Regions from separate parts of the Cupriavidus sp. UME77 genome, predicted to be linked through region 4. Evidence: predicted binding sites of a transcription regulator. Region 4 holds the regulator's gene; each other region holds the start of a gene.
What was found. Region 4 encodes sigma-54, which starts transcription at its own class of promoters, with help from an activator protein. Its sites were predicted from a motif close to TGGCANGNAANCTGCTTT; they were not measured.
Positions count from the first base shown of each region.

Region 1 (7,561 bases), on a different contig from region 4:
GCGGCGCGCTTGCGCCTGTCCGCGCACGTCACGCATGTCGGGGCCGGCCGGGTCTCCTGCCGCGATCTCCACCAGTGGCTGCGCGCGTGCCAGGCGGTCCGCGGGCAGGGGGCCAAGGTGAGCACAGACTTCCAGCAGGGAGCGCGCCGCATATACCGTGACGCCGTCGATCAGGGCCGCCTCGGGCGCGTTTTCCGCCGCCACCACAAAGCTGCGCGCCGGGCCTTCGCCGGCGGCTTGCCGTGCCGCGTTGTCGCGCCCCAGGCCCATGGCCATGGCCAGTGCCCCGCGCACGGGGCGCAATTCGCCGGACAGCGACAGCTCGCCGGCGAACTCGCTGGCATCCAGGCCATCCAGCGGGACTTGCCCGCTTGCGGCCAGGATGCCAAGCGCGATCGGCAGGTCGAAGCGCCCGGACTCCTTGGGCAGGTCGGCGGGCGCCAGATTCACCGTGATGCGCCGGCTGGGAAACTCGAGCTGGCTGTTGAGGATCGCCGCGCGTACCCGCTCGCGGCTTTCGCGCACTTCGGTATCGGCCAACCCGACGATATTGAAGGCGGGCAGGCCGTTGGCCAGGTGCACCTCGACCGACACCAGCGGTGCCTCGAGTCCGGTCAGCGCCCGGCTACGCAGGAGGGCGAGGCTCATCTCACTCCGAAAAGCATCAAGGAAGTGTTAACGAAAATGGCCGCCGGAATACGGCGGCCATTCTGGCGGTCGAGGGCTGCGCCCGGGGTCATCGGGCCCCTGGGGCAAACACGGGATGCGGCAAGGGTTTCAGCCCGAAACAGGCGTGTCGGAGCCGCCTGCCGAGCGGCTTTCCAGCGCCTGCACGCGGGCTTCCAGTTCTTCCAGCCGCGCGCGGGTGCGCGCCAGCACCTGCGATTGCACGTCGAATTCCTCGCGGGTGACCAGGTCGAGCTTGGAAAACCCCTGCGTCATCATGCTGCGAACGTTTTTTTCGATGTCCTTGGCCGGCGAATTGCGCAGGGCTTCGCTGATCTTGGCCTGGAAATCGTTGAAGAGATCGGTGGGTTTCATACTGGTTCTCCTTTTGCACCGTCCTGGTGCGGATAATTGGGTGGGCGGGATTCGGCATGCTGCATCGCGGTGCACCGAAACGGGGTGCGGGCAAACGCGGTGCGTGCACGGCACTTGCCGCCGGCATGGGCCGATTATCACGCTTCAAGCGTCGCCGGGAAAGCGCCAGCGCGGGCTGGTAACACCTTTTAACGTCCGTAAGTTCGCTGGGAGACAGTCGGCCTCGTCCATTTTGATGTCTTTTCGCGCACAAAATGACTTTCTCATGCCACGGTTCCATCCTGGCACGGCAGTTGCAGTAATGGAGACAGGAGCCTCGTTTTACAAACTATTTTCAAACACACAAGTACCGAGCCAGAGGAAAAGGAGAACAAACCCATGAAGAAGTTGGCCCTTGCAGTCAGCGCCAGTGCAGTTGTGTTTTGCGGGCTCGCCCCCGCCGCCTTCGCCCAGAGCAATGCGCAGGAGGGCGGTGCACCTACCGACGCCACTGCCACCGCCGAGGCTTCGCCGCACACCTTCACCGCCAACGTGACCCTGGCCAGTGAGTATCGCTATCGCGGCTTGATGCAGACCAACCGCCGCCCGGCCATCCAGGGCGGGTTCGACTACTCGCATTCGAGCGGCTTCTACGTGGGTAACTGGAACTCGAGCATCAGCTGGCTCGGCGACAGCAATCCGAAAGTCTCGGCACCGATCGAGATGGACTTCTATGGCGGCTTCAAGAACACGGTGACGCTGGCCGGCCTGGAGTGGAACTATGACGCAGGCGTGCTGCAGTACTACTACCCGGGCGATTACCCGAACGGCTTCACCCGCCCGTACACCACGGAACTGTATGTCGGCGCCGGCGCTGGCCCGGTGTTCTTCAAGTACTCGCAGGCGCTGACCAACCTGTTCGGCTTCGCTGACAGCAAGTACAGCTACTACGCCGACCTGTCGGCCAATGTGCCGCTGAACTTCTGGGACCTGACTCTCAATGCCCACGTCGGATACCAGAACGTGAAGCACGTAAACAGCGCCTCCTACACCGACTGGAAGCTCGGGCTGACCAAGGACCTGGGCAAGGGCTTCGCGCTGGCGATCGCTTATATCGACACCAATGCGCACAAATCGGCCTATACCAATGTACCGGGCCGCTACGTCGGCAAGGCTACCGCCTGGGCTTCGATCACCAAGACTTTCTAAACACGCATCAGGTCGAGCGGGCGCCGGACGCGAGGCCGGGCCGTCCCGCTCAGAGGAGAAATCGGATGAAACTGATCATCGCCGTCATCAAGCCGTTCAAGCTCGACGAGGTGCGCGAAGCGCTCTCGGACGTGGGCGTGTCCGGCATCACCGTGACTGAAGTCAAGGGCTTCGGCCGCCAGAAGGGCCATACCGAGCTGTACCGGGGCGCGGAGTACATCGTGGATTTCCTGCCCAAGGTGAAGATCGAAGTGGCCGTCCCGGACGACGTGGTCGACCGGGCCATCGAGGCGATCGAGAAATCGGCGCGCACCGGCAAGATTGGCGACGGCAAGATTTTCGTCGCACCGATCGAGCAGGTCATCCGCATCCGCACGGGCGAAACCGGCGGCGACGCGCTGTGAGCGAGGAGAAAAAACAAATGACAAACTTCATGAGACGCTTTCTGGTGGCGTTCGCGCTGCTGTTCAGCATTTGCGGCCTGGCCCGCGCAGCCGATTTTCCTGGCGCCAAGCTGAGTTTTGAATTGGGCAAGGCCGAATTGCCCGCGGACGGCGCCGCGGCGGCCGCCAAGGTGGCAGAGTTCGTCAAGGCGAACGCGGGCTCCAAGGTCCAGGTGTCGGGCTTTACCGATACCACCGGCGACGCGGCAGCTAATGCCGAGCTGGCCAAGCAGCGCGCCCTGGCAGTGGCTGCCGCGCTCAAGGCCGCTGGCGTGCCTGACGACGCCATCGTGATGAAGAAGCCCGATGAGGTCGAAAAGGTCGGCAACGCCGAGGCAGCGCGCGTGGTGGAGATCTCGCTCGTGGCGGTAGCGCCCGCAGCGGCAGCCGCCGCCGCTCCCGCCGCCGCCGCGGCAGCGCCCGCACCGGTGCCCAACAAGGGCGATACCGCCTGGCTGCTGGTCTCCACGGCCTTCGTGATCCTGATGACGCTGCCTGGCCTGGCGCTGTTCTACGGCGGCCTGGTCCGCTCGAAGAACATGTTGTCGGTGCTGATGCAGTGCCTGGTGATCTTCTCGCTGGTGTCGCTGCTGTGGGCCATCTACGGCTACAGCTTCGCCTTCACCGAGGGTAACGCCTTCTTTGGCGGCACCGACCGGCTCTTCATGAAGGGGCTCAATGCCGATGCCGTGGCTGCCACCTTCTCCAAGGGCGTGGTGGTACCGGAACTGGCTTACTTCGCCTTCCAGTGCGCCTTTGCAGCCATCACCTGCGGCCTGATCATCGGCGCTTTCGCCGAACGCGCCAAGTTCTCGGCGGTGCTGGTCTTCGTGGTGCTGTGGTTCACCTTCTCGTACATCCCGATGGCCCACATGGTCTGGTTCTGGCCTGGTCCTGACCTGTACACCGACGCGGCAGCCGGCGCGGCAGCTACTGCCAAGGGTGGCTGGCTGTTCCAGAAGGGCGCGCTCGACTTCGCTGGCGGCACGGTGGTGCACATCAACGCAGCCGTGGCTGGCCTGGTGGGTGCCTTCATGTTCGGCAAGCGGATCGGCTTTGGCCGTGAGGCCCTGCGTCCGCACAGCCTGACCTTCACCATGGTAGGCGCCTCGCTGCTGTGGTTCGGCTGGTTCGGCTTTAACGCCGGCTCGGCGCTGGAAGCCAACGGCTCGGCCGCACTGGCCTTCGTCAACACGCTGCTGGCGACCTGCGCTGCCGTGCTGTCCTGGACCTTTGGCGAATGGATCAGCAAGGGCAAGCCCTCGATGCTGGGCGGCGCTTCGGGCGCAGTGGCTGGCCTGGTGGCCATCACCCCGGCGGCCGGCTTCGTCGGCCCGATGGGCTCGATCGTGATCGGCATCGCCGCCGGCCTGCTGTGCCTGTGGGGCGTAACCGGCCTGAAGAAGCTGCTGGGCATGGACGACTCGCTCGACGTCTTCGGCGTGCACGGCGTGGGCGGCATCCTGGGTGCGCTGCTGACCGGCGTGTTCGCCGCGCCGAGCCTGGGCGGCACGGGTATCTATGACTACGTGGCCAACAAGGTCTCGGACGATTATTCGATCGTGGGCCAGGTGTGGATCCAGTTCGAAGGCGTGCTCACCACCATCGTGTGGTCGGGTGTGGTGGCCTTCGTCGCCTTCAAGCTGGTGGATATGCTGATCGGCCTGCGGGTGCCGGAAGAAGAAGAACGCGAGGGCCTGGACATCACCTCGCACGGCGAGACCGCGTATGAGGCCTGATCGTAAAGGTGTTGTGCTGGAGAGCTGATTGGGAATCTTCTCTCAGGAGTTTCGCCCGGCCTTGTGCCGGGCTTTTTTCATTTCAGGCGTCCGCCGCGGGCGGCCGGGCCAGGCGGAACGCGGGGCCGGCGGTTTTTTCGCAAAGTGCTTAAATCCGATCTTAAAAAGCTTCAATTGTTTTTGAGGGGGGGCGCACATACAGTGCCAGTGAGGCAGTTTCCTCCACCTGCAGAACGCTCCCCGTATCTGTCAGGCCATTTGAAAGCGCGGCTCCGGTCGCGCTTTTTTTTGCCTCCCGGCCTTGCTGGCAGGCCGCCCGGAAGTGCTTCGGATTCCTCTTAGGGCCTCCCCCTTTTATTCCGGGCCCCCATCCCCATATCCGTATCCCTTATCCCTTATGCCGGCGCTCGCATATGCTTATTCAGGCGGCGCCAGCAGCCAATTGGCCGTTCCTCTACAATCTGGGCGAACGATAAAGACGATCAATAGGATGTTTATGGTCCCGCATCTCATCACCGCGCTGAACGGTCCGCTGCTCGAGCTGGAAAAAAAGATCCTGGATGCGACGCCGTCCATCGAGCGCTGGTTCAGGCTGGAATGGCAGGAACATACGCCTCCGTTCTACTGTTCGGTCGACCTGCGCAACGCCGGCTTCAAGCTGGCCCCGGTCGATACCAACCTGTTCCCGGGCGGGTTCAACAACCTGGCGCCTGAAATGCTGCCGCTGGCAGTCCAGGCGGCGATGGCGGCGATCGAGAAGATCTGCCCCGACGCCAAGAACCTGCTGCTGATCCCCGAGCGCCACACCCGCAACATGTTCTACCTGCAGAACGTGGCGCGGCTGTCGCTGATCATGCGCCAGGCCGGTCTCAACGTCCGCCTGGGCTCGCTGTCCGAAGACATCACCGAACCCACGCCGATCGAGCTTCCCGATGGCCAGACGCTGGTGGTGGAGCCGCTGGCCCGCCTTGGCGCGCGTGGCCGCCGCCTGGGGCTGAAGGACTTCGATCCCTGCTCGATCCTGCTCAACAACGATCTCTCCGCCGGCATTCCCCCGATCCTGGAGAACATCAACGAGCAATACCTGCTGCCGCCGCTGCACGCGGGCTGGTCCACGCGCCGCAAGTCGAGCCATTTCTCGGCCTACGACGAAGTCGCCAAGAAGTTCGCCAAGCTGATCGACATCGATCCGTGGATGGTCAACCCGTACTTTGCTAAGTGCGGGGGCATCGATTTCCATGAGCGCATTGGCGAGGAGGCGCTGGCCGACGCGGTCGAAGGCGTCCTCAAGAAGATCGCCAAGAAGTACCGCGAGTACGGCATCAAGGAAACGCCGTATGTGGTGGTCAAGGCCGATGCCGGCACCTATGGCATGGGCATCATGACCATCAAGGATCCGTCCGAGATCAAGGGGCTGAACCGCAAGGAACGCAACAAGATGAGCGTCGTCAAGGAGGGCCTTGAGGTCAACGACGTCATCATCCAGGAAGGCGTGCACACCTTCGAGAAGGTCAACGAGGCGGTGGCCGAGCCGGTGGTATACATGATCGACCGCTATGTGGTCGGCGGCTTCTACCGCGTCCATACCGGCCGCGGCAACGACGAGAACCTGAACGCGCCGGGCGCGCATTTCGTGCCGCTGGCGTTCGCGCCCAACGGCATTCCGGACAGCCATGCCAAACCGGGCGCGGCCGTGCCGAACCGCTTCTATATGTATGGTGTGGTGGCGCGGCTGGCTTTGCTGGCGGCGTCGCTGGAACTCGAGAAGACCGACCCCAATCCGATTCTCTGAGACAAACGCTGCGACCGGGACGAGCCAACATGCGCATTCTGTTTATTACCGACCCGCTGGACACCTTCAAGACCTACAAGGACTCGACCTACGCCATGATGGTCGAGGCGGTCGAGCGCGGCCATGAGTTGTTCGCCTGCCTGCAGTCGCAACTGTCGCTTTCGGCCCATCAGGTCGAGGCGGTGGTGCGCCCGCTGCAACTAACGGGCGACGCCCATGACTGGTACCGCGCGGGCGAGCCCGGCTTGCAGCCATTGACCGGCTTCGATGCGATCGTGATGCGCAAGGATCCGCCCTTCGACATGGAGTATGTGACCAGCACCTGGCTGCTGGAGCTGGCCGAGTCGCAGGGCGCCAATGTGTTCAACAAGCCGCAGGCGATCCGCGACCACTCCGAAAAGCTGGCGATTGCCCGCTATCCCGAATACATCACGCCGACCCTGGTCACCCGTGACGAGGATCGTATTCGCGCGTTCCACGCGGAGCATCGTGATGTGATTCTCAAGCCGCTTGATGGCATGGGCGGGATGGGCATCTTCAGGGTTGGCGCGGATGGGCTGAATCTTGGCGCTATCATCGAGACGCTGGGGGAAAACGGTGCGCGCACCCTGATGGTGCAACGTTATATTCCCGAGATCAAGGACGGTGACAAGCGCATCCTGCTGATCGGCGGCGTGCCCGTGCCGTACTCGCTGGCGCGTATTCCCAAGGACGGCGAAGTGCGCGGCAACCTGGCGGCGGGCGGCACCGGCCGCGCCCAGGAGCTCTCGGCGCGCGACCGCGAGATCGCCGAGGCGCTGGCCCCGGGCCTGTGGGAACAAGGCCTGCTGCTGGTCGGGCTGGACGTGATCGGCGACTACCTGACCGAGGTCAATGTGACCAGCCCGACGTGCTTCCAGGAAATCACGCAGCAGACCGGGTTCCAGGTGGCTGCCATGTTCATCGACGCCCTCGAGCACGCGGTACAGGCTCGTTCGCGCTGAATCACGGGCGGGCTGCCTGCTACAATCGCGTCAATCCAACGGATTCACCACCATGGCAGGCATCCTGATCATCGCGCACGCCCCGCTGGCTTCGGCATTGCGCGAGTGCGCCGCCCACGTCTATTGCGGCCAGCCCCAACGGCTCGAGGCGATCGACGTCATGCCGGACGCGGAGCCCGCCGCCGTGCTGGCCGAGGCCCGGCGCCGCCTGGCCGAAGTCTGCGAAGACAACGGCGCGCTGGTGTTGACCGATATCTTTGGCGCCACGCCGGCCAACATTGCCGCGCGCCTCGCCGAGCCGGGCCGCGTCAAGGTGCTTGCCGGCGTCAACCTTCCCATGCTGGTGCGTGCCATCTGCTACCGTGCCGAGAAACT
Region 1 covers NZ_LZZU01000017.1:48,706-56,266, forward strand. The annotation lists gene A9975_RS07195 (YifB family Mg chelatase-like AAA ATPase) at 1-648, opposite strand, end outside; gene A9975_RS07200 (accessory factor UbiK family protein) at 778-1,041, opposite strand; gene A9975_RS07205 (TorF family putative porin) at 1,420-2,229, shown strand; gene A9975_RS07210 (P-II family nitrogen regulator) at 2,295-2,633, shown strand; gene amt (ammonium transporter) at 2,663-4,411, shown strand; gene gshA (glutamate--cysteine ligase) at 4,908-6,203, shown strand; gene gshB (glutathione synthase) at 6,233-7,186, shown strand; gene A9975_RS07230 (PTS sugar transporter subunit IIA) at 7,239-7,561, shown strand, end outside.
Region 1: A9975_RS07205 (TorF family putative porin) is a predicted target of sigma-54. The motif match lies at 1,324-1,341, and genes of this name have one in related genera.

Region 2 (7,561 bases), on a different contig from region 4:
CACGCCCGGCACCAGCACCACCAGCAGCATCGCGTAACCGAGATGCTCGGTGCCGTGCCAGAACCACGGCATCTCCTTCCAGTCGAGGAACACCATGAAGTCGGGCAGGTCACTCTTGTAGACGCCTTCGCGGCCGATGCTGCGCATCAGGTACATGCCCATGGCGTAGCCGCCGAGCGCGAAGAACAAGCCGTGGCCGAGGCTGAGAATGCCGCAGTAGCCCCACACCAGGTCCAGCGCGATCGCGGCCAGCGCGAAGCACATGATCTTGCCGATCAGCGTCAGCGCATAGGCCGACAGATGCATGGGATGGCCTTCGGGCACCAGCAGCGCGCACACCGGCACGCCGATGCCCACCACCAATGCGATCACCAGCAACGCCGTCCAGCTGCGCGCGGAGAACAGCGGCTGGCGCTCCGGCACGGCCAGCCGGAAACCCGCCGTGGATGGATTCGGGAGTGAAGTCTTCATCATGCCTCCGCGCTGCGCCCTTTGAGCGCGAACAGTCCCTGCGGGCGCTTCTGGATGAAGAGCACGATCAGCACCAGGACAAAGATCTTGGCCAGCACCGCGCCATAGAACGGCTCGATGAACTTGTTGATCAGGCCCAGCCCGAAAGCACCGATGATGGTGCCCGCGAGCTGCCCCACGCCGCCCAGCACCACCACCATGAAGGAGTCGATGATGTAGGCCTGCCCGAGGTCGGGGCCGACATTGCCGATCTGCGACAGCGCGCAGCCGCCCAGGCCGGCGATGCCCGCGCCAAAGGCAAAGGCGTAGCTATCCACCTTCCAGGTGCGCACGCCCACGCAAGCCGCCATGGTGCGGTTCTGCGTGGTGGCGCGCACGAACAGGCCAAGGCGGGTGCGGTTGAGCACCGCCCAGGCCACCGCCACCACCGCCAGCGCAAACAGGATGATGACCATGCGGTTGTATGGCAGCACCATGCCGGGCAGCCATTCGATGCCGCCGCTCATCCAGGATGGATTGGCCACTTCCACGTTCTGCGCGCCAAACAGCGTGCGCACCGCCTGCATCAGCAGCAGGCTCACGCCGAAGGTGGCCAGCAGCGTTTCCAGCGGGCGGCCGTAGAGATGGCGCAGCACCAGCCGCTCCAGCACGAAGCCAACCACGGCGGAGGCGAGGAACGATGCGGGCAGCGCGAACAGCAGGTACCAGTCGAACGCGCTGGCGAAGTGCGCGCGGAACACGCCCTGCACCATGTACGTGGCGTACGCGCCGATCATCAGGAATTCGCCGTGCGCCATGTTGATGACGCCGATCAGGCCATAGGTGATGGCCAGGCCCAGCGCGGCGAGCAGCAGCACGCTGCCCAGGCTCAGGCCGGCAAAGAGGTTGCCGATCAGCTCGGCGCGGCGCTGGTCGCCGCGCAGGGCGTCGAGCGCCTGCTGCGCGGCGCCGCGCAGTTCGGCGTCGGGCTCGCGAAAGTTGCCGGCTGCGTCCTTTTCCAGCAGCGGCTGCAACTTCTGGCGGCTCTGCGGATTGCTGTCGCGGCCGAGGATGCGGATGGCTTCGAGGCGATCGTCGCGGCTGCCCTCGGCCAGCACGATATTGGCCCAGATCACATCGAGCTTGGTGCGCAGGCCGGCATCGGCCTCGGCCTTGCGCGCGGCCTCCACCACCGGGCGCGATGCGCTGCCCGGCTGGTCCAGCAGCGTATTGACGGCCTGCGTGCGCACCGCCGCATCGGGCGATTGCAGCAGCGTGCTGCTGGCGGCACTGTCCACCATCGCGCGCAGGCTGTTGTTCAGGGTGAGCGCTTCGAGCGCGTCGGGCTTGACCGTGACCGGCGCGCCGCTGATCGCGTCCACCAGCTTGTCACCGTCCTGGCGCACCATGCCGACGCCGGGCGCGTATTGCAGCGTATCGTCCTGCAAGGCCTTGAGGATGGGGCCGGCCTGCGCCACCGGCGCCTTGGTCAGTGCGGTGATCGCGGCGGTCTTGGCGTCGAAGTCGTCTTCGGCCAGCGGCTTCAGGTCGGCCTGCGTGAGCGGCGCGGCCCACAGCGGGCACGCGGCCAGCAGGAGCAGCGCGGCCAGCATGGCGCGCAACCGTGAAGCGAGAGAGAACGATAAGGGTCGGTGCATAAGGTTTGCGAGTCGCGCGCGGCGAAGCACGCGCGTCACCTTGATCGGCATGACGATTTGCCGCCACCGCACCGAAGCGGCGGACAGCATGCGAGGAGGCTAAGACACTGCCCGGCGCCCTCCCCTCGCTCACCCGCCGCGAAGCAAGCGGGAGAGCAGGAGAGCGCCAGGCGGGAGCCCTGCTTACATCACCTTGTCCGGCTTGCCTTCGTTACCCGCGATGAACGGGCTCCACGGCTGCGCACGCACGGCCTTGGGCGTCTTCCACACCACCGTGAACTGGCCATCGCCCTTGATCTCGCCGATCATCACCGGCTTGTACAGGTGATGGTTCTCGCCCATGGTCAGGGTGAAGCCGTCCGGGGCCTTGAAGGTCTGGCCATACATCGCGGCACGCACCTTGTCGGGATCGGTCGTGCCGGCCTTCTTGACGGCTTGCGCCCACATATGGATGCCCACGTAGGTCGCTTCCATCGGGTCGTTGGTCACGCGCTTGTCGCCGCCCGGCAGGTTGTTCGCCTTGACCCACGCCGCCCATTGCTTCTTGAAGGCTTCGTTTTCCGGGTTCTTGACCGACATGAAGTAGTTCCATGCGGCCAGGTGGCCCACCAGCGGCTTGGTGTCGATGCCGCGCAGTTCTTCCTCGCCCACCGAGAACGCCACCACCGGCACGTCCTTGGCCTTCAGGCCGGCGTTGCCCAGTTCCTTGTAGAAGGGCACGTTGGAGTCGCCGTTGATGGTGGAGATCACGGCGGTCTTGCCGCCTTGCGAGAACTTCTTGATGTTGGCGACGATGGTCTGGTAGTCGCTGTGGCCGAACGGCGTGTAGACCTCTTCGATATCCTTGTCCGCCACGCCCTTGCTCTTCAGGAAGGCACGCAGGATCTTGTTGGTGGTGCGCGGGTAGACGTAGTCGGTGCCCAGCAGGAAGAAGCGCTTGGCGCCGCCGCCTTCCTTGCTCATCAGGTATTCCACCGCGGGAATGGCCTGCTGGTTGGGCGCCGCGCCGGTGTAGAAGACGTTCTTGGACATCTCCTCGCCTTCGTACTGCACCGGATAGAACAGCAGCGAGTTCAGCTCTTCATAGACGGGCAGCACCGACTTGCGCGACACCGAGGTCCAGCAGCCGAACGTGACGGCGACCTTATCCTTGGTGATGAGCTGGCGCGCCTTCTCGGCGAACAGCGGCCAGTTGGAAGCGGGATCGACCACGACCGGCTCAAGCTTGCGGCCAAGCACGCCGCCGCTCTTGTTGATCTCGTCGATGGTCATCAGCGCCACGTCCTTGAGCGAAGTCTCGGAAATGGCCATGGTGCCGGACAGCGAATGCAGGATACCGACCTTGATCGGCTCCTTGGACTGCGCCAATGCCAGCGGGCTCACGCCTGCCGTTGCAAACAAGGCCGCGGCGGCTACCGCCGACAGCTTCAGCATGTCACGTCTTTTCATTGCAGCTCCCAGATTGTCGTGTTGGATAAAGGAACAACGCACCCCAGGTACTTCTTCTGCAACTAGCATGCCATGGCATACAAGCTTGTATACAAGGCTGTGCACACGGCCCGGCGAGCCTCCGGAGGCCGCCAGGCCACCCATCGCACCACGATAGTGCGCAAGCGTCACGCACCAAGCCTGTGCGCCGCTGCCGGCTGATTCAGATTGGGGCACATGGCGGCACGCATGTTGCGCCGTGCCTTGCCCGAATCCGCAATCGGCTCTAAGGTGGCCTCTCGATTGCGCGCCACGGTGTTGCCGCATGCGCCGCGACTACCCATAAAAAAGCACGACGGAGACAACCCATTGAAAGCGTCAACGACGCCCGGCGCGGACCAGATCGTCTCCCTCATTTTCATGCTCGAGTGCCAGGCGCGGCCGCCTGGCCACGCCAGCGGAAATCGTCGGCGTGTTCCTGCTGCTGGCCAGCGACGAGGGCCGCTACATCACAGCCTCGCAGTTCACGGTCGATGGCGGCATCACCGCCCAGTAAGCCTGTCTCCACGCTGCCCGCCAAGCGCACCCAAGGGAGTTCCACATGCAACGCCTGGAAATCGCGTCGGAGCCCATCCGAACCAGCCTGATCGAGGCCGGCACCGGACGGCCGACTCTTCTCGTGCACGGCACCAGTTCCAGCGCGGAAACCAACTGGGCCGCGCTGCTGCCCGGGCTCGCGCAGCGCAGGCGCTGCCTGGCGCTGGATCTTGCGGGCTCTGGTGAAACCCGTGACGACGGCGGGCCGCTGACGCTCGATGCGCTGGTCGGACAGGTGCGCGACTGCATGGCGCTGGCGGGCGACCTGCCCGTGGATCTGGTGGGCTATTCGCTAGGCGGCGTGGTGGCCGCCGCCGCGGCCGCGCTGATGCCAGAGCGCGTGCGGCGCCTGGTCTTGTTCGGCGCCTGGGCGCGGACCGATAGCCGCATGCGCCTGCTGTTCGCGCTGTGGCAGTCGCTGGCGCGGTCGGACCGCCATCAACTGGCGCGCATGGTCCTGCTCAATGGCGTATCGGAGCGGTTCATCGCGAGCATGGACGACGCCACCGTGGAGGGCATGCTGCGGCGCTTCGGCGCGAGCCTGGCGCCCGGCAGCGACCGCCAGGCCGGGCTCGACGCCATCATCGACATCACGCCGCTGTTGCCCCGCATCCGCGCCGCCACGCTCGTGATCGGCATGCGCCACGACCAGATGGTGCCGCCGGCGCATTGCCAGGCGCTCGCCGCGGCGATCGGCGGCGCCGGCTACGCGGAGATCGACAGCGGGCACCTGGTGATGCTGGAACAGCCCGAGCGCCTGCTCGCACTGATCGAGCAGCACCTGGATTGCGCGACCACCAGGGAAAACGAGCGCCAAGTCAACACGTTGAACCGATCCTGAGGCTAACCGATGAATACACTTGCGTCCTACCAACCACGCAGCGCCTGGGCCATGGCCTCGATGCTGACCTGGCTTTCGCTGATCAACTTCCTCGACAAGATCGTGCTGGGCATGGTCGCCGTGCCGCTGATGGCAGACCTGAGGCTGCCGCCGGCCGAGTTCGGCCTGATCGCCAGCAGCTTCTTCTGGCTGTTCTCGCTATCCACCGTGCTGGTCGGCTTTCTGTCCAATCGCGTGGCCGCGCGCTGGCTGCTGCTGGCGATGGGCTTGTCGTGGGCCGTCCTGCAGGTCCCGCTGGCGCTGGCGGGATCGGCCATGACCATCCTGGTGTGCCGCATGCTGCTTGGCGCGGCCGAAGGGCCGGCCTTCCCGATCTCCGTGCACGCGCTGTTCAAATGGTTTCCGGACCACAAGCGCAACCTGCCGGTGGCGATGATCAACCAGGGGGCCACCGTAGGCCTGCTGCTGGCGGGACTGCTGATCCCGCTGGTGACGATGCGATGGGGCTGGCGCGCCAATTTCATGATCCTGGCCGGCATCGGCATGGCGTGGAGCGCAATGTGGCTCTGCGTGGGACGCGAGGGCCCGATCACACAGGCAAGCGCATCACGCGCCGGCACCGCGGCCACGCCCGTGCGCCTGCCCTATCTGCGCATCTTCCGCGACCCGACCGTGCTGGCCTGCCTGGCCATTGGCTTCTGCGCATACTGGGCGCTCGCGCTGGGGCTGACGTGGCTGCCCGCCTACCTGGAAAAGGGCCTGGGCTTCGACCCGGTCACCACCGGGCGCTGGTATGCGGCCATCGTGGCCTCGGCCATGCCCGTCACGCTGATCCTTAGCTGGTTGTCGCAGCGCATGCTGCGTGCGGGCGCATCGTCGCGGCTTGCGCGTGGCGTGCTCATCTCGTTGGCCGCGCTGGCGGGTGGCGGCGTGTACCTGGCGATCGCGTCGATCACGCTGGCGCCGGTGCCCAAGACCTTGCTGATTGCCGTGGCGGCATGCCTGCCGCCCGTGGCGTTCGCCCTGACGCCGGCCATGCTCGCGCAGATCGTGCCGGAGGGCCAGCGCGGCAGCGTGTTGTCGATCCACACGGCGCTGGTCACGCTGGCCGGCATACTAGCGCCAGCGGTGGTGGGGCAACTGGTGCAGCGCCATGGCATGAATGGCGGCTTTGACGTGGGCTTCACGATCAACGCCCTGCTGCTGCTGGCAAGTGGCGTGATTGGCTTGTGCTGGATCAATCCCGAGCGTTCCGCAAAGGCGCTGGCGGCCTCGCCGCGAGATATAGCGGCCGCACGTTCGCCGGCCTGAGCTGCGCCGTGGCGGGACAGCCGCCACCAGGCCGCGACGGCGGTGGCGGCCTGTCAGGCTTACGAGTAACGGCGGCTGATGGATTCCGCCACGCACACCGGGCGCTCGCTGCCCTCGCGCTCTACCGTGACTTCCCAGTTGGACTGGGCGCCGACCAGCGCGGGCGCGTTCGGCAACGGCTCCAGGCGCTCCACCGAGAGCAGCTTCACGCGAGCGCGCAGGCGGCTGCCGACCGGCACCGGCGCGGTAAAGCGCACGCGGTTCAGGCCATAGTTGACGCCCATCTTCACGCCCGGCATATCGAGCGCGTTGTGCATGAACGCCGGCAGCAGCGACAACGTCAGGAAGCCATGCGCCACCGGCCCGCCGAACGGCGATTCGCGGCGGGCGCGCTCCACGTCGACGTGAATCCATTGGTGATCACCAGTGGCTTCGGCGAACTGGTTGACCTGCTGCTGGGTGATCTCGATCCAGTCGCTGACGGCCACTTCCTGGCCTTGCAGGCTTTCCAGTTCTTCGAGCGAAGCGATGGTACGCATGGTGTCTCCTTGTTGTACGTGTTGTCTGTAGTGGCCGGGATGGCCGGGATGATGCTTGAGAAACGTCAGGCGGGCCGCCGTCCGTACATGCCCATGCCCTTGACGGTGCAGACCAGCTCGCCGCGCTGGTTGGTGGCTTCCCACTGGGTGTGCACCACGCCGCGGTCCGGCTTGGACGAGGAAGCGCGCGCATCCAGCACCACCAGCGACACGCTCAGCGTATCGCCCGCATAGACCGGCTTGAGCCAGCGGATTTCATCCACGCCGGGCGAGCCCATGCTGGCGGCCTTGGAGGTCATGTTGTCCACCAGCAGGCGCATCATGATCGAGCAGGTCATCCAGCCGCTGGAGATCAGGTTCTTGTAGATGCTTTTTTGCGCGGCTTCCTTGTCGATGTGGAAAGGCTGGGGATCATACTGGCGGGCGAAGGTCAGGATCTCTTCTTCCGTCACCAGGTGGGACCCGAGGTCGCGCTTGCTGCCGACGGCGAAATCTTCGAAATACAGGGTGGACATGAATCGCTCCGTCAACGATGAATGCGAGATGCGAGGTGGGAGAATCGCGGCAGAAAATACGCGATCAATTCATAACAAAAAACCGCGCCTCGGACAACCGGCGCGGTTCTTTGATTCAACCTGGATCAGACCGTTTCCAGGAAGCCCGGCTGTGTCGCAAAGCGCGACAGGTGATGATCGACATCCCCGAAGGTGGTGTTGATCAGCGTCAGGCGCTTGAAC
Region 2 covers NZ_LZZU01000052.1:3,920-11,480, reverse strand. The annotation lists gene urtC (urea ABC transporter permease subunit UrtC) at 1-471, opposite strand, end outside; gene urtB (urea ABC transporter permease subunit UrtB) at 471-2,108, opposite strand; gene urtA (urea ABC transporter substrate-binding protein) at 2,292-3,557, opposite strand; partial or broken gene A9975_RS38575 (SDR family oxidoreductase) at 3,973-4,092, shown strand; gene A9975_RS21190 (alpha/beta fold hydrolase) at 4,138-4,974, shown strand; gene A9975_RS21185 (MFS transporter) at 4,984-6,285, shown strand; gene A9975_RS21180 (MaoC family dehydratase) at 6,345-6,824, opposite strand; gene A9975_RS21175 (MaoC family dehydratase) at 6,890-7,339, opposite strand; gene A9975_RS21170 (acyl-CoA dehydrogenase family protein) at 7,465-7,561, opposite strand, start outside.
Region 2: urtA (urea ABC transporter substrate-binding protein) is a predicted target of sigma-54. The motif match lies at 3,613-3,630, and genes of this name have one in related genera.

Region 3 (7,561 bases), on a different contig from region 4:
GCCGGCGGCGTGCCCACCATCGCCTGGCAGATCATCGAGCACCCGGAGCGCGAGCGCTTCGACTTGTCGTCGCTGGAAAACGTCAACTACGGTGGCGCCCCCGCTTCGGCTGAACTGGTGCGCCGCATCAAGGAAGTGTTCCCGCATTCGGCCCCTGGCATTGGCTGGGGCATGACCGAGACCTCGGCCACCTTCACCAGCCACAGTGCAGAGGAGTATGTGGAGCGCCCCGAAAGCGGCGGCCCGGCCTTGCCCATCGGCGAGATGAAGGTGGTGGATGGGCGTGGACGCAGCTTGCCCACCGGCGAGACCGGCGAACTCATGGTGCGCGGCGCCAATGTGGTACGCGGCTACTGGAACAAGCCGGAAGCCACCGCGCAAACATTCATCGACGGCTGGCTCAAGACCGGCGACATCGCGCGGCTGGATGAGGAGGGCTTTGTCTATATTGTCGATCGCATGAAGGATATGTTGATCCGCGGCGGCGAGAACATCTACAGCATCGAGGTGGAAAGCGCGCTGTACGATCACCCCGCCATCATGGACGCGGCACTGGTCGGCATCCCCCACCGCACGCTGGGCGAAGAGCCCGCGGCCGTGGTCAGCCTGAAGCCAGGCGCGCAAGCCACCGAGGCGGAACTGCAGGCGTTCGTAGGCGAGCGGCTGGCGGCCTTCAAGGTGCCGGTGCGGATCGTGTTCTGCCCCGACATGCTGCCGCGCAATGCCAACGGCAAGATCCTGAAGTCGACACTACGCAAGATGTTCGAAGCCTGAACCCGCGCGCTGGACAAGGTCAGGATCCCCCAGGCGGCCGTGAGCGGGAACACGGCCGCTTGCTTGCCGGTACCACGCCGGTCCGACGGCGATGACGGGCACAACCAACAGATAACAGATGCGGATGCGGATGCGGATGCCAGCAAACTCACTCACCAGACCTTTCCTGCTCTCCGGCAACCGGCTCGCGGGCTTGTCCGTGCTGGGCACAGCCTTGCTCCTCGCGGGCTGCGCCAGCCAGGGCCAGGGCAGCGCCGCTGCGCCGGTGCCGGAGATACGGCCCGGCATTCTCGCCGGCTACCTGCCGGCGGACGCACGGCCTGACAGCCTCGCCCTGGTGCCACCGCCGCCCGCGCCCGGCTCCGCGGCGCAAGCCCTGGACGACGAGGTCGCGCGCGGCAATCAGGCCCTGCGTGGCACGGCACGCTATCGCCAGGCGGCAATCGATGCCAACCTGAAATTCCCGCAGGCCGCGGGGGTTTTCTCGTGCGCGCTGGATGCGCCGATATCGCAGGAACAAACACCCCGGCTCTACCTGCTGCTGCGCCGGACCCTGGCCGATGCGGGACTTTCGACGTACGGCGTGAAGGACAAATTTGCACGCGCCCGGCCGTTCGTGGTCAACCAGCAGCCGAGTTGCACGCCCGCCGAGGAAGCCATGCTTTCCAAGGACGGCTCCTACCCTTCGGGGCATAACGCCATCGGCTGGGCGTGGGCGTTGATCCTGGCGGAGATCGCGCCGCAACAGTCCAATATGATCCTGGCGCGCGGGCTGGCCTATGGGCAGAGCCGGCTGGTCTGCAATGTGCATTGGCAAAGCGATGCGACGCAGGGCCGCATCATGGGCGCAGCTACCGTGGCGCGGCTGCATGCAGACCCCACCTTCCTCGCGGATCTTGCGGCAGCCAAAGCGGAGGTTGCGCAAGCCCGTGCCAACGGGCTGCGGCCGAGCGGCGACTGCCGCGCTGAAAGCGAGGCACTGGCGATCAAATAGCAGGAGACGCCTGGCCGGCCCGATGCCGGCCGGACGCTTGCGCCGTGTTCAGCCGCGCCCGACGAAGGGCATCTTGGTGGCCATCACGGTCATGAACTGCACATTGGCATCCAGCGGCAGGTTGGCCATATGCACCACCGAGCTGGCCACATGCGCCACGTCCATCAGTGGCTCAGGCGCGATCTCGCCGTTGGCTTGCGGCACGCCGCGCGCCATGCGCGAAGCCATATCGGTAGCGGCGTTGCCGATATCGATCTGCCCGCAGGCGATGTCAAAAGCGCGGCCATCCAGCGAGAGGCTCTTGGTCAGCCCGGTAATGGCGTGCTTGGTGGCCGTGTACGGCACCGTGTTGGGACGCGGCGCGTGCGCCGAGATCGAGCCGTTGTTGATGATCCGGCCGCCGCGCGGGCTCTGCGACTTCATCAGCGCGAAGGCCGCGCGCGAGCACAGGAACACGCCCGTCAGGTTGGTGTCCAGCACGGCCTTCCATTGCGCCACGGAGAGTTCATCGATCGACACCGCCGGCGCATTGATGCCGGCGTTGTTGAACAGCACGTCGAGCCGGCCGAAATGCTCGCGAACCTGGGCGAAGAGCCGCTCCACCGAATCCGGATCGCTGACGTCGCATTGCACCGCCAGCGCCGTATGGCCGTCGGCCCTGGCTTGCACGGCCAGCGCCTCGAGCGGATCGGCGGTACGCCCGGCAAACACCACCCGATAGCCTGCCACGAGCAGCGCCTGTGCCACCGCCTTGCCGATGCCGCGGGCCGCGCCCGTTACCAGCGCAACCTTGCCTTGCTCACTCATGCTGTCTTCTCCGGACTGGATTGTTGAATGGATCGTGGATCGTGGATCGTGAATTGGGAGGCGGATGCCTACTTGACCGGAATCGGCGTGGCCGGCGCCACCGGCACGGCGGTCACGCTATTCTGCGGGCTGCCTGACACGATGCGGTCCGAGTAGGTCAGGTAGACCAGGGTATTGCGCTTGCGGTCAACCGTGCGCACTACGTGCAGGGTCTTGAACAGGATCGACATGCGCTCGGAGAACACATTGTCCTGCTGGCGCAGCGGCCCCTTGAACGTGATCGGCCCTACCTGGCGGCAGGCGATGGAGCTTTCCGGCGGGTCTTCGGCCATGCCCAGCGAGCCCTTGATGCCTCCGGTGCGGGCACGCGACACGTAGCAGGTCACGCCTTCGACCTGCGGATCGTCATAGGCTTCGATCACGACCTTGTCGGAGCCGGTCATGCGGAAATTGGTGCTCACGCTGCCGATTTCCTCGGCATGCGCGGCCGGCGCCAGCATCGCCAGCGCCGTCAGAAGGCCGCTCAGAGGCCAAAGCGGCCCACGGGAAACGCGATGGAAACGCCCGGATTGCATGGCCGTGCCCCTCACCTCAGGACACCGTGCCGGTGATTTCATCGTGCCGTTTCTCCATTTCCTGGCGCAACTGGCGGCGCAGCTGGGCTGCGGCGAAGCGCTGGCGCTCGACTTCGTCGCGGGGCACCAGCGGCGGCACTTCGGCGGGCGCACCGCTGTCGTCCACCGCGACCATGGTGAAGTAGCAGCTGTTGGTATGGCGAACCAGCTTGCTGCGGATATTCTCCGTGATCACCTTGATGCCGATTTCCATGGAGCTGCGGCCGGTGAAGTTGACTGCCGCCAGGAACGTCACCAGCTCGCCCACGTGGATCGGCTGGCGAAACACTACCTGGTCGACCGACAGCGTGACCACATAGCGCCCGGCATAGCGGCTGGCACAGGCGTAGGCCACCATGTCGAGGTACTTGAGGATGGTGCCGCCGTGCACATTGCCGGAGAAATTGGCCATGTCCGGCGTCATCAGCACGGTCATGGAAAGCTGGTGGGACAGGTCATTCATGATGAAAATCCGGAGTCTGGAAGCGGCCGGGCCGACCCGCGGTGCAGGTCGAAAGGCTGGCGCCGACGATCGGCAGTTTAACCCGGAACGATCGTCCTGCCCTGCCCCCGAGAACGTCGAAAAGCACCCGGGCACCAATAAAAAAGCGGCCCAACGGGCCGCCTTCCTGTTTGCGCCTGGGGCGCGGACTACTTATTTCTTCTTGTTCACAGCGTCCTTGAACCCTTGGCCGGCAGAGAACTTGACCGTCTTGGCGGCCGGAATCTTGATGGTCTCGCCAGTACGCGGATTGCGTCCGGTACGTGCGGCGCGCTTGCCGGAGCTGAAGCTGCCGAAGCCCACCAGCGTTACCGAATCACCCTTGGCAACCGCCTTCTTAATGTTGTCCAGAGCGGCATTCAGCGCGCGCTCTGCTGCAGCATTGCTCAGTTCCGCGTCAGCGGCGATGGCAGATACCAGTTCACCTTTATTCATGGCTGATTTCCCTTGTTGGTCGTCTTGATCGGAGTGTCTGCCACGCGGCAAATTACCGATCGGCGCAGTCTAATCCGCGCTTTACGCATTGGGCAATCCCCAGTGGCACCAATGCAACGAAAAAAGCCGCAAATCCTTGAGTCAAGCGCCTTTGCGGGGAATTTACCCCTCCTTTTCCGCGCTTTCAAATGCGACCAGCGAGGTTAATGGTCATTCGAACGCCCGTACGTGATGACGGGCATCGCTTGACAAGATCAGACCAGCGCTGTGTCCACCTTGCTGCCGCCGAGACCGCCCAGACGGCTTGGTCGGCGGCATGTCAATGGCTTTGGATGGGCGCGCCCGCGCAATCCATCTTGGTGCATGGAATCCGTGGGGGTGCGCCCCAAATAAGGGCATCGCCTCATTTTGGCGCAGCCTCCATCTGCCGACCATCCCCGGCGCATGTTAATCGGCTTCGCGTTTTGGCTTCTCGATCCGTGCGCCACCCCCTTCGAGCGCGACAAATCGGTGCAAATCCCACCAACACGGTGCAGCTCGCGGCTTGCGATGCCCCAGACTGGTACGCTTTTTGCGTACGTGTGCTCCTATTTTGCGCATAGAGGATTGTATGGACAAATGGAAGAGCGGCACCGATGCCCTGTTCATCTTGCTAGGGGCGATCATGGTGCTCGCCATGCACGCTGGCTTTGCGTTCCTGGAACTGGGCACGGTGCGCAAGAAGAACCAGGTCAACGCACTGGTCAAGATATTGGTGGATTTTGCGGTTTCCACGATCGCCTATTTCTTTATTGGCTACACCGTGGCCTACGGGGTCGAGTTCTTCACCAGCGCCCATGCACTGGCGGAAAGAAGCGGCTATGAGCTGGTGAAATTCTTTTTCCTTGCAACGTTTGCCGCCGCCATACCAGCGATTATTTCTGGCGGCATTGCCGAGCGCTCGCGCTTCAACCCGCAACTGGTGGCCACCTTCGTGCTGGTGGGCCTGGTCTACCCCTTCTTCGAGGGCATTGCCTGGAACAACCGCTTTGGCGTGCAGGACTGGATCGCCTCGGTCGCCGGCGCGCCGTTCCACGACTTCGCCGGCTCCGTCGTGGTCCACGCCATGGGCGGCTGGATCGCGCTTCCCGCCATCTTGTTGCTGGGCGCGCGCCGCGGCCGCTACCAGAAAGACGGCCGCATCAGCGCGCACCCGCCCTCGAACATCCCGTTCCTGGCACTGGGCGCATGGGTGCTGGCGGTAGGTTGGTTTGGTTTCAATGTCATGAGCGCGCAAACCGTCGACAAGATCAGCGGGCTGGTGGCCATCAACTCCCTGATGGCCATGGCCGGCGGCACGCTGGCCGCCTGGGCGGCCGGCCGCAACGACCCCGGCTTCGCCTACAACGGCCCGCTGGCCGGGCTGGTGGCGGTCTGCGCCGGCTCCGACCTGATGCACCCGCTGGGCGCGCTGGTCACCGGCGCCATCGCCGGCGCGCTGTTCGTCTACCTGTTCACGCTGGCCCAGAACAAATGGCATATCGACGATGTGCTGGGCGTCTGGCCGCTGCACGGGCTGTGCGGCGCGTGGGGTGGCATTGCCGCCGGCATCTTTGGCAGCCAGGCGCTCGGTGGCATTGGCGGCGTTTCGCTCGGCGCGCAGTGCGTCGGCACCCTGCTTGGCATCGCGATCGCCCTGGTGGGAGGCACCGTGGTTTACGGCACGCTCAAGAAGGTCGTGGGCATCCGGCTTGACGCTGAATCGGAATACAACGGCGCGGACCTGTCGCTGCATCGCATCTCCGCCACGCCGGAACGCGAAACCAACTGGTAAGGCACGGCGGCGCAAAGGGGCTTCACGCCCTTGCGCCACCCCCACCCCACGCTCCCACGACCCATGGCCAGAGTGGCGCGCTGCGCCCTGCGCGGCCATTTTGTGCTTGAACTTCCGCTCGCCGCGTAGCAATAATGCGTTGCCTGCATTCGCGCTCCGCCCCCGACGCGTCCGGGCATCCGCTGCATGATGTTCGTTGCCTGTGTACCTGCCGAGCCAGCAAGGGAGAAACGCGATGGATGCTACAACGCTGCAGAAGTATCAGGATGTCGTCGTCGCCTATGCGACGGAAGTCGGGTTCAAGGTTCTCGCCGCCCTGGTCTTCTGGGTGGTTGGCCGGTGGCTGATCCATGTCGTGGTGCGCATGGTGCAAGGGTCCCTGACCAAGCAAAAGGTCGACCCGACCTTGCTGCGCTATGTCGGCTCCATCGTCACGGTGACGCTGAATATCGTGCTGATCATCGGGATCCTGGGTTACTTCGGCATCCAGACCACCAGCTTTGCCGCGCTGATCGCGGCGGCCGGCATCGCCATCGGCATGGCGTGGTCGGGGCTGATGTCCAACTTCGCGGCGGGCGCTTTCCTGGTGGTGCTGCGGCCTTTCAAGGTCGGGGAATTCGTCACGGTAGGCGGGATCACCGGCACCGTCAGGGAGATTGGCTTGTTTGCCACCACGCTGGACACGCCAGACAATGTCCTGACCGTGGTCGGCAACAACAAGATCTTTGCCGACACAATCCAGAACTTCAGCGCCAACCCGTACCGCCGGGTCGAGCTAAAGGCTCAGTTGGCCGGCAGCACCGACGTGGCGGCGGCCGCCACCCTGCTCAAGGCGCGGCTGGCCGCGCTGCCCAACGTGCTGGCCGAGCCGCCGCCGGACGTCGAGATTCTCGAGTTCACCCTGGTGGGGCCGGTGCTCGCGGTACGTCCGTACTGCCATACCGACCATTACTGGCAGGTGTATTTCGATAGCAACCGGGTGATCCGCGAGAGCTTTGGCGAGGCCGGCTTCGCCGCCCCGATGCCAGCTCAACTGGTGGTGCTGCAAAACGGCGCAGCCGCTTAACCGTGTATCGATGGGATGGCGCGGCCACGCTGAGCCAGGCCGCCCCGCTACCGAAGCACCATCGGCACCCGAATCATTCGGCGCCGTGCTTCGCCGCGCCTGAACGGCCAAAGGCCCGCATCAGCACGGCGCCGGTACCGCAAACGCCCATGACCACCGCCAGCGGTAACGCGCTGCCATCCCGCCAGAAGCTGACGGCCGCGCCGGCCAGGGTGCCCAGGGAGAATTGCAGCGTCCCCATCAATGCGGACGCGGTGCCGGCACGATGGCCTTGCTGGGCCATGGCCAGTGCCGAGGCGTTCGGCAGGATGCAGCCGAGGCTGGCGATAAACACAAAGAATCCCGTCAGCAGCACCGGCAGCGGCGCCAGGCCGGCGAGCACGGCCGCAGCCAGGGCAAGGCCGGCCAGGCACGGTGCGAGCAGCGCGCCGCGCAGGACGTGGTCCAGCGTGCGGTTGCGCACCAGGCGCGCGTTGAGCTGCGACATGCCGATCAGGCCCAATGCGTTGGCGCCAAACACGAAGCCGTAATGGGAGGGATCGATGCCATGCAACTC
Region 3 covers NZ_LZZU01000035.1:61,205-68,765, reverse strand. The annotation lists gene A9975_RS13650 (class I adenylate-forming enzyme family protein) at 1-774, shown strand, start outside; gene A9975_RS13645 (phosphatase PAP2 family protein) at 911-1,768, shown strand; gene A9975_RS13640 (SDR family oxidoreductase) at 1,817-2,575, opposite strand; gene A9975_RS13635 (CreA family protein) at 2,644-3,075, opposite strand; gene A9975_RS13630 (acyl-CoA thioesterase) at 3,167-3,652, opposite strand; gene A9975_RS13625 (HU family DNA-binding protein) at 3,845-4,126, opposite strand; gene A9975_RS13620 (ammonium transporter) at 4,737-5,939, shown strand; gene A9975_RS13615 (mechanosensitive ion channel family protein) at 6,175-7,005, shown strand; gene A9975_RS13610 (Bcr/CflA family multidrug efflux MFS transporter) at 7,079-7,561, opposite strand, start outside.
Region 3: A9975_RS13620 (ammonium transporter) is a predicted target of sigma-54. The motif match lies at 4,687-4,704, and genes of this name have one in related genera.

Region 4 (7,561 bases):
CTGGCCGGAATCACGGCCAGGAGCGACAGCACCACCTGCGAGCCGCCCAGGCCGAACACCTGCCGTTTCATCGCCTTGAGCTTGCCCAGGCTAAACTCCAGGCCGATCGAGAACATCAAGAAGACCACGCCGAACTCGGCCAGGTACTTGGTTTGCGCGGTATCGCTGGCCAGGCCGAGCGCGTGCGGCCCGATCAGGATGCCCACGACCAGGTACCCCAGCATCGGCGGCAACTGCAACATGCGAAACGCGACCACGCCAAACACGGCGGCGGCGAGCAGGACAAGGGTAAGGTCCAGCGGAGAGTGCATCGACAGGGTCAGGTACGCCGCGCCGGGCACCGGGCCGGCCCCGGTGCGGGCGGCCCTGCCGGCGGATTACGGCAAGCGCGATGGCCGCCCCGGCTGCCCGATCCCAGGAACAGCCCAAGCGCCATCGCATTCGTTGGTATACTTCGTCGCCATGATAGCTAATTTCAATGCGGATCGAGCACTTAGGCTCGCTCGCGAAACCCTCCAGATCGAAGCCGACGCCGTTGCCGCCCTTGCGGGCCGCCTGGACGACGGATTTGCGCAGGCCGTGCAACTGACGCTCAATTGCAGCGGGCGCGTCGTCGTGTCCGGCATCGGCAAGTCGGGCCACATCGGCCGCAAGGTCGCGGCCACGCTGGCCTCGACCGGCACGCCCGCGTTTTTCGTGCATCCGGCCGAAGCCAGCCACGGCGACCTGGGCATGGTCACGCGCGACGATGTGCTGATCGCCTTTTCCAATTCCGGAGAGACCGCCGAGTTGCTTTCGATCGTCCCGATCGTCAAGCGCATCGGCGCCAAGCTCATCTCCGTGACCGGCAACCCCGCGTCCACGCTGGCCAAGCTGGCCGACGCGCACCTCAATGCCGGCGTGGAAAAAGAAGCCTGCCCGCTCAACCTGGCCCCGACCGCCAGCACCACCGCCGCACTGGCGATGGGCGACGCGCTCGCGGTGGCGGTGCTGGATGCCCGCGGCTTTGGCGAGGAAGACTTTGCCCGTTCGCATCCGGGCGGCGCGCTCGGGCGCAAGCTGCTGACCCACGTGCGCGACGTCATGCGCAGCGGCAACGCGGTGCCCAAGGTACGCGAGAGCACCCCGCTGGCACAGGCCCTGATGGAAATCACCCGCAAAGGCATGGCAATGACCGCGGTGGTGGACCCGGACGACCGCCTGATCGGCGTCTTCACCGATGGCGACCTGCGCCGCCTGCTCGAAACTCCGCGCGACTGGAAGACCGTACCCATCAGCGAGGTCATGCACCGCACACCGCATACCGTCGGACCGGACCAGCTGGCCGTGGAAGCCGTGCAGGTGATGGAGGCGAACCGCATCAACCAGATGCTGGTGGTCGACGCAGAGCGGCGCCTGGTCGGCGCGCTCCACATCCACGACCTGACCCGCGCCAAGGTCATCTGAGGCCAGCCCATGCCTATGCGGGAAATCCTGTCCTCCCTGAGCCGGCTTGCCATGCGAGCCCTGCCCCTGCTGCTGATGGCGCTGGTGGCGGGCAGCACCTTCTGGCTGGTGCAGGTCAACTCCCCGAAAGAAGCGAACACCGGGCCGGTAGGCAAGAAGCATGAGCCGGATTACTACATGATCCGTTTTTCCGCGACCGAGCTTGCCGAGGACGGCAACACCAAGCTGCGCTTCACCGGCGACAAGATGATCCACTTCGAGGACGACCAGACCTACGATGTGACGCGCCCGGCCATGCGTTCCTACGAAATCGACCGTCCGCCCGTCACCGGCCACTCCGATCGCGGCACGATGAACGCGGAAGGCTCGGTCATCGACCTGTTCGGCAATGCCTTCATCGTGCGTGCCCAGGGCCCCGACCCCGCCAAGGATCCGCAGATGACGGCCGCCTCGGAGTACTTCCAGGTGCTGGTGAACGATGACATCGTCAAGACCGACAAGGCTGTCAAGCTGACCCGCGGCCCGTCGGTGATGACCGCCAACGGCCTGGTCTTCAACAATGTCACTCGCGAAGTACAATTGCTGGGTAACGTACGCGGCACCATCATCACGGGACCGCCACCGGCGAGTCCCGCGAAGTAGCCCAGAAGCCGCCCGCGGGCACCAGCCGCCCGCGTCAACCGCCATCACGCCAACATGAATCCATTCCCGACGACTTCGTCCTGTCTGCGCCGCAGCACGGCCGCTTTGCTGACGCTGGCCGCCGTCCTTGGCCTCACGCTGGCCGCGCCCGCCAACGCCGAAAAGGCCGACCGCGAAAAGCCGCTGGTCCTGGAGGCCGACAATGCCAGCTACGATGACGTCAAGCAGGTCTATGTCCTGACCGGCAACGTGGTGCTGACCAAGGGCACCATGGTGCTCAAATCCGACGCGGCCGAAGTCCGTACCGATCCCGAGGGCTACCAGTACGCGATCGCGACCTCCAAGGGCGCAAAGCAAGCCTATATCCGCCAGAAGCGCGACAACGTCGACGAGTACATCGACGGCTGGGGCGACCGCATCGAGTATGACGGCAAGCAGGAGTTGTCCAAGCTGATCGGGCGCGCCCGCATGGCCCGCCTGGCCGGCGCCAAGCTGGTCGACGAGATCCGCGGCGCGGTGATCACCTATGACAGCCGCAACGAGTTCTACACGGCCAGCGGCGGCGCCGAGAACGCGACCGCGGGCAGCCCGTCGGGCCGCGTGCGCGCCGTGCTGTCGCCGCGCCAGGAGCAGCCCGCCAGCGGTGCCGCAGCCAATCCGCTGCCGCTCAAGCCGGCAACCGCCCCCGTCAACCCCTGACCCACGGATTCTGACTTCACCTTCATGACCGCTACCCAAACCGCACCGTCCCAGCCCGCCACCCTGAAGGACAGCAGCACGCTGGTCGTGCGCCACCTGAAGAAGCGCTACGGCTCACGCACCGTGGTCAAGGACGTGTCGCTCGACGTGAAGAGCGGCGAGGTGGTTGGCTTGCTGGGCCCCAACGGCGCGGGCAAGACCACGTCGTTCTACATGATCGTGGGGCTGGTGGCGCTGGACGAGGGCGATATCGTGCTCGACGACAAGCACATCAGCGGCCTGGCCATCCATGAGCGCGCGCGCATGGGCCTGTCCTACCTGCCGCAGGAAGCCTCCGTGTTCCGCAAGCTCAATGTGCAGGAGAACATCCGCGCAGTGCTGGAGCTGCAGCTCAACGATGGCAAACCCCTGGGCAAGGCCGAGATCGAGCGCCGGCTGGACACCCTGCTGGATGACCTGCAGATTGCCCACCTGCGCGACAACCCGGCGCTGTCGCTGTCCGGCGGCGAGCGCCGCCGCGTGGAAATCGCCCGCGCGCTGGCCTCCGCGCCGCGCTTCATCCTGCTCGACGAGCCCTTCGCCGGCGTCGACCCGATCGCGGTTGGCGAAATCCAGCGCATCGTCAGCTTCCTCAAGGCACGCAATATCGGCGTGCTGATCACCGACCACAACGTGCGCGAAACGCTGGGCATCTGCGACCACGCCTACATCATCAGCGAAGGCGCGGTGCTGGCGTCCGGGCAGCCTGAAGACATCATCGCCAACGAGTCGGTGCGCAAGGTCTACCTGGGCGAGAACTTCCGCATGTAAGGGCGCGCGGCGCCTGCCGCGCATCGCCCCCGGGCGGCTTCAGTGTCGCCTTTTATCCTTCAAACGATCATAGCGACACCAGCGATAGCAATTTCCGTTCCACCAGTACGGAAGTTGGGCATAAAATAGGTCGCATGAAACCGTCGCTACAGCTCCGCCTCTCGCAGCATCTCGCGCTTACGCCGCAACTCCAGCAGTCGATCCGGCTGCTGCAACTGTCCACGCTTGAACTGCAGCAGGAAGTGGAACAGGCGTTGACAGAGAACCCCTTGCTCGAGCGCGAGAACGACTGGCTGGACAGCCCGTTGCGCGTGTCTTCGGACGGCTCGGTGAACCTGCAGAGCGCGCCAGCGCCGGCGCCCGCCGATGGCCAGGGCACCAGCGAGAACCGCCCCGATGGCGCCCCCGAAGCCGACGACAGCTACTCCGACAGCAATGAGGACTACGGCAGCGACTGGAGCCTGGACGACTTCGCCCGCCGCCCGCAAGGCGAAGACGACGAAAAAACCCCGATGCAGCTGCGCGACGCCGAGCCCACGCTGCGTGAACACCTCATGGAGCAGTTGGCGCCGCTCAAGATTTCCCTGCGCGACAAAGGGCTGGCTATCTTCCTGGTCGAATCCCTGGACGATGACGGCTACCTGAGCACCACGCTCGAGGAAATCTGCAGCGAGCTGCCGGAGGAGCTCGAGTTCGAGGTCGACGAGATCCAGGCTGTGCTCACGCTGCTGCAGAGCTTCGATCCGCCGGGCGTCGGGGCGCGCAACGCCGCCGAATGCCTGGCGCTGCAATTGCGCAGGCTCAAGCATCCGCAGCGCGAACTGGCGCTGAGCATCGTCACCAACCACCTCGAGCTGCTGGCGGTACGCGATTACACGCGCCTGAAAAAAGCGCTGCAAGTGGACGAGCCGGAACTCAAGGCGGCACATGAACTGATCCGCTCGCTCGCGCCCTATCCCGGCCATGCCTACAGCCGGCCGGAAGCGGACTTCGTGGTGCCCGATGTTTTTGTTCGAAAGTTGAGCGGCGGATGGATCGCCCACCTCAACCCGGATGTGATGCCGCGGCTACGCATCAACGACATGTACGCGCAGATTTTGCGCGGTGCAAAAGGCGATGCGGGCGCGGCCGGACTGCAGCAAAAGCTGCAGGAAGCACGCTGGTTGATCAAGAATATCCAGCAAAGGTTCGATACGATATTGCGCGTCGCACAAGCCATTGTCGAACGTCAAAAGAACTTCTTCACCCACGGTGAAATTGCGATGCGCCCCTTGGTTTTGCGGGAGATTGCCGATACACTGGGTTTACACGAGTCCACCATCTCTCGGGTGACTACCAATAAATACATGGCAACGCCGATGGGGACTTTCGAGCTGAAGTATTTTTTCGGCTCTCACGTATCCACAGAAACCGGCGGCGCGGCCTCATCAACGGCAATCCGTGCGTTGATCAAGCAATTGATAGGAGCCGAAGACGCTAGGAACCCCTTGTCCGACAGCCGGATTGCCGAATTGCTCGGCGAGCAAGGCTTTGTGGTGGCACGGCGTACCGTTGCCAAATACCGCGAAGCGCTCAAGATTCCAGCAGTCAATCTCCGTAAGACTTTGTAGCCGAGCTGCATCGCCTGCCTGATGCAGCTCTTTCAGAAGGAGAAACGCTATGAACTTCAAGATCAGTGGACACCACTTGGACATCACGCCCCCTCTGCGTGAGTACGTGGAAACGAAACTGGAGCGTATCGTCAGGCATTTCGATCAAGTCATTGGCGTAAGTGTGCTGCTCTCTGTCGACAATACAAAAGAAAAGGACCGGCGGCAGTACGCGGAAATCAATCTACATCTCAAGGGCAAGGACATCTTTGTCGAAGCGCATCATGAAGACCTGTATGCCGCTATCGACGCACTGGTCGACAAGCTCGACCGGCAGGTGATTCGCCACAAGGATCGCGTGCAGAGCCACGACCGTGAAGCGGTCAAGTATCAGATGGCCGCATCGCAGATGCAGCAATGACCGTGCCTGGCGGCCCACATACCGGGCCGTCGGTGTCAGTCCCTTGAAAAACGGAATCAAGCCGCGCCCAGAGCGCGGCTTTTTCGTTGCAGCCCACCCGATCGGGTCACGCAGGGGATTCCGCAACGCATATGTAGCAGTGTATGCTGTGCAATACATGGTTGACTGGCCTGGCCATTCCGGTGCATGCGGCACCGCTTGAGCGCATCGGCTATTGCAATGCACAAAGCGGAAGCGGGCCTGCTCTATAATGGCCAGACGCCCGACACCGGCATGGGGGGACACCCGGTGGACACCTCGGGCCTTGGTTTTTATCCTCTTTCCGCCCGGCGGGACGCCTCCTGGCCCCGGGCCTGCTTACTAGATAGAAAACCCTGCGCATTCCACATGAATCGTTTGGCTAAATTGCTGCCACCCGGCAACATCAACCTCGACGTCAGCGTCACCAGCAAGAAGCGCGTGTTCGAACAGGCCGGGCTCCTCTTCGAGAACAACCATGGCGTAGCGCGCGCGACCGTGACCGACAACCTGTTCGCCCGTGAGTCGCTGGGGTCCACCGGCCTGGGCGCGGGGGTTGCGATCCCTCACGGCCGCATCAAGGGACTGAAGCAGCCACTGGCCGCCTTCATGCGCCTGGCCGAGCCGATCCCCTTCGAGTCGCCCGACGGCAAGCCGGTCGCGCTGCTGATCTTCCTGCTGGTGCCCGAACAGGCCACCCAGCAGCATCTGGAAATCCTCTCCGAGATCGCCCAGCTGCTGTCCGACCGCGAGATGCGCGAAGGACTGGCTACCTTGCCCACCCCCGACGACGTGCACCAGTTGCTGACGCAATGGCACCCTTGATCCGGCACTGAAAGCCCGTCCCTGAAAGCACCCGAATGGAACTCACTGGCGTCACCTCGCAGTCGATCTTCGACGACAACGCAGCCGATATCAAACTCTCCTGGGTAGCAGGACTTGAGGGAGCGGACCGGGCATTCGATGTCGAGTTTGCGCGTGAAGCCACGTCCGCGGCCGATCTCGTCGGCCACTTGAACCTGATCCACCCGAACCGGATCCAGGTGCTGGGCAAGCCCGAAATCACGTATTACCAGCGTCTCGATGACGAGATGCGCAAGCGCCAGATGGGCGAGCTCATCCTGCTAGAGCCGCCGTTCCTGGTGATCGCCGACGGCATGGAACCGCCGCCCGACCTGGAGCTGCGCTGCACACGCTCGTCCACCCCGCTGTTCACCACGCCGGTGTCTTCTGCCGCGGTAATCGATCACCTGCGCCTCTATCTGTCGCGCATTTCCGCGCCGCGCGTGACCATGCACGGCGTGTTCCTCGACATCCTCGGCATGGGCGTGCTGGTGATGGGCGAGTCCGGCCTGGGCAAGAGCGAGCTCGGCCTGGAACTGATCTCGCGCGGACATGGGCTGGTGGCGGACGATGCCGTGGATTTCGTGCGCCTCGGGCCGGACTTCATCGAGGGCCGCTGCCCGCCGCTGCTGCAGAACCTGCTGGAAGTGCGCGGCCTGGGCCTGCTCGACATCAAGACCATCTTTGGCGAGACCGCGGTACGCCGCAAGATGAAGCTCAAGCTGGTGGTGCAGCTGGTACGCCGCAACGATGGCGAATTCGAGCGCCTGCCACTGGACTCCCAGTATCTCGACGTCCTCGGCCTGCCCATCCACATGGTCAAGATCCAGGTGGCGGCCGGCCGAAATCTCGCCGTGCTGGTCGAGGCCGCCGTGCGCAACACCATCCTGCGCCTGCGCGGCATCGACACGCTGCGCGACTTCATGGACCGCCAGCGCGCCGCCATGCAGGCCGATGTCGCATCGCGGGGCCAGGGCCGGCTGCTCTAGGTTTGGCAGGCCCACGCCGTGCGACCACGACGGGGCCGTTTTCAATTGCTTACATCCGGCCGCGCTTCGATGGTCAACGCGATGGGGGTATAGGCCGTTTTGTG
Region 4 covers NZ_LZZU01000031.1:20,722-28,282, reverse strand. The annotation lists gene A9975_RS11735 (monovalent cation:proton antiporter family protein) at 1-311, opposite strand, end outside; gene A9975_RS11730 (SIS domain-containing protein) at 463-1,446, shown strand; gene lptC (LPS export ABC transporter periplasmic protein LptC) at 1,462-2,088, shown strand; gene lptA (lipopolysaccharide transport periplasmic protein LptA) at 2,143-2,787, shown strand; gene lptB (LPS export ABC transporter ATP-binding protein) at 2,812-3,597, shown strand; gene A9975_RS11710 (RNA polymerase factor sigma-54) at 3,732-5,207, shown strand; gene hpf (ribosome hibernation-promoting factor, HPF/YfiA family) at 5,257-5,607, shown strand; gene ptsN (PTS IIA-like nitrogen regulatory protein PtsN) at 5,995-6,450, shown strand; gene hprK (HPr(Ser) kinase/phosphatase) at 6,486-7,457, shown strand.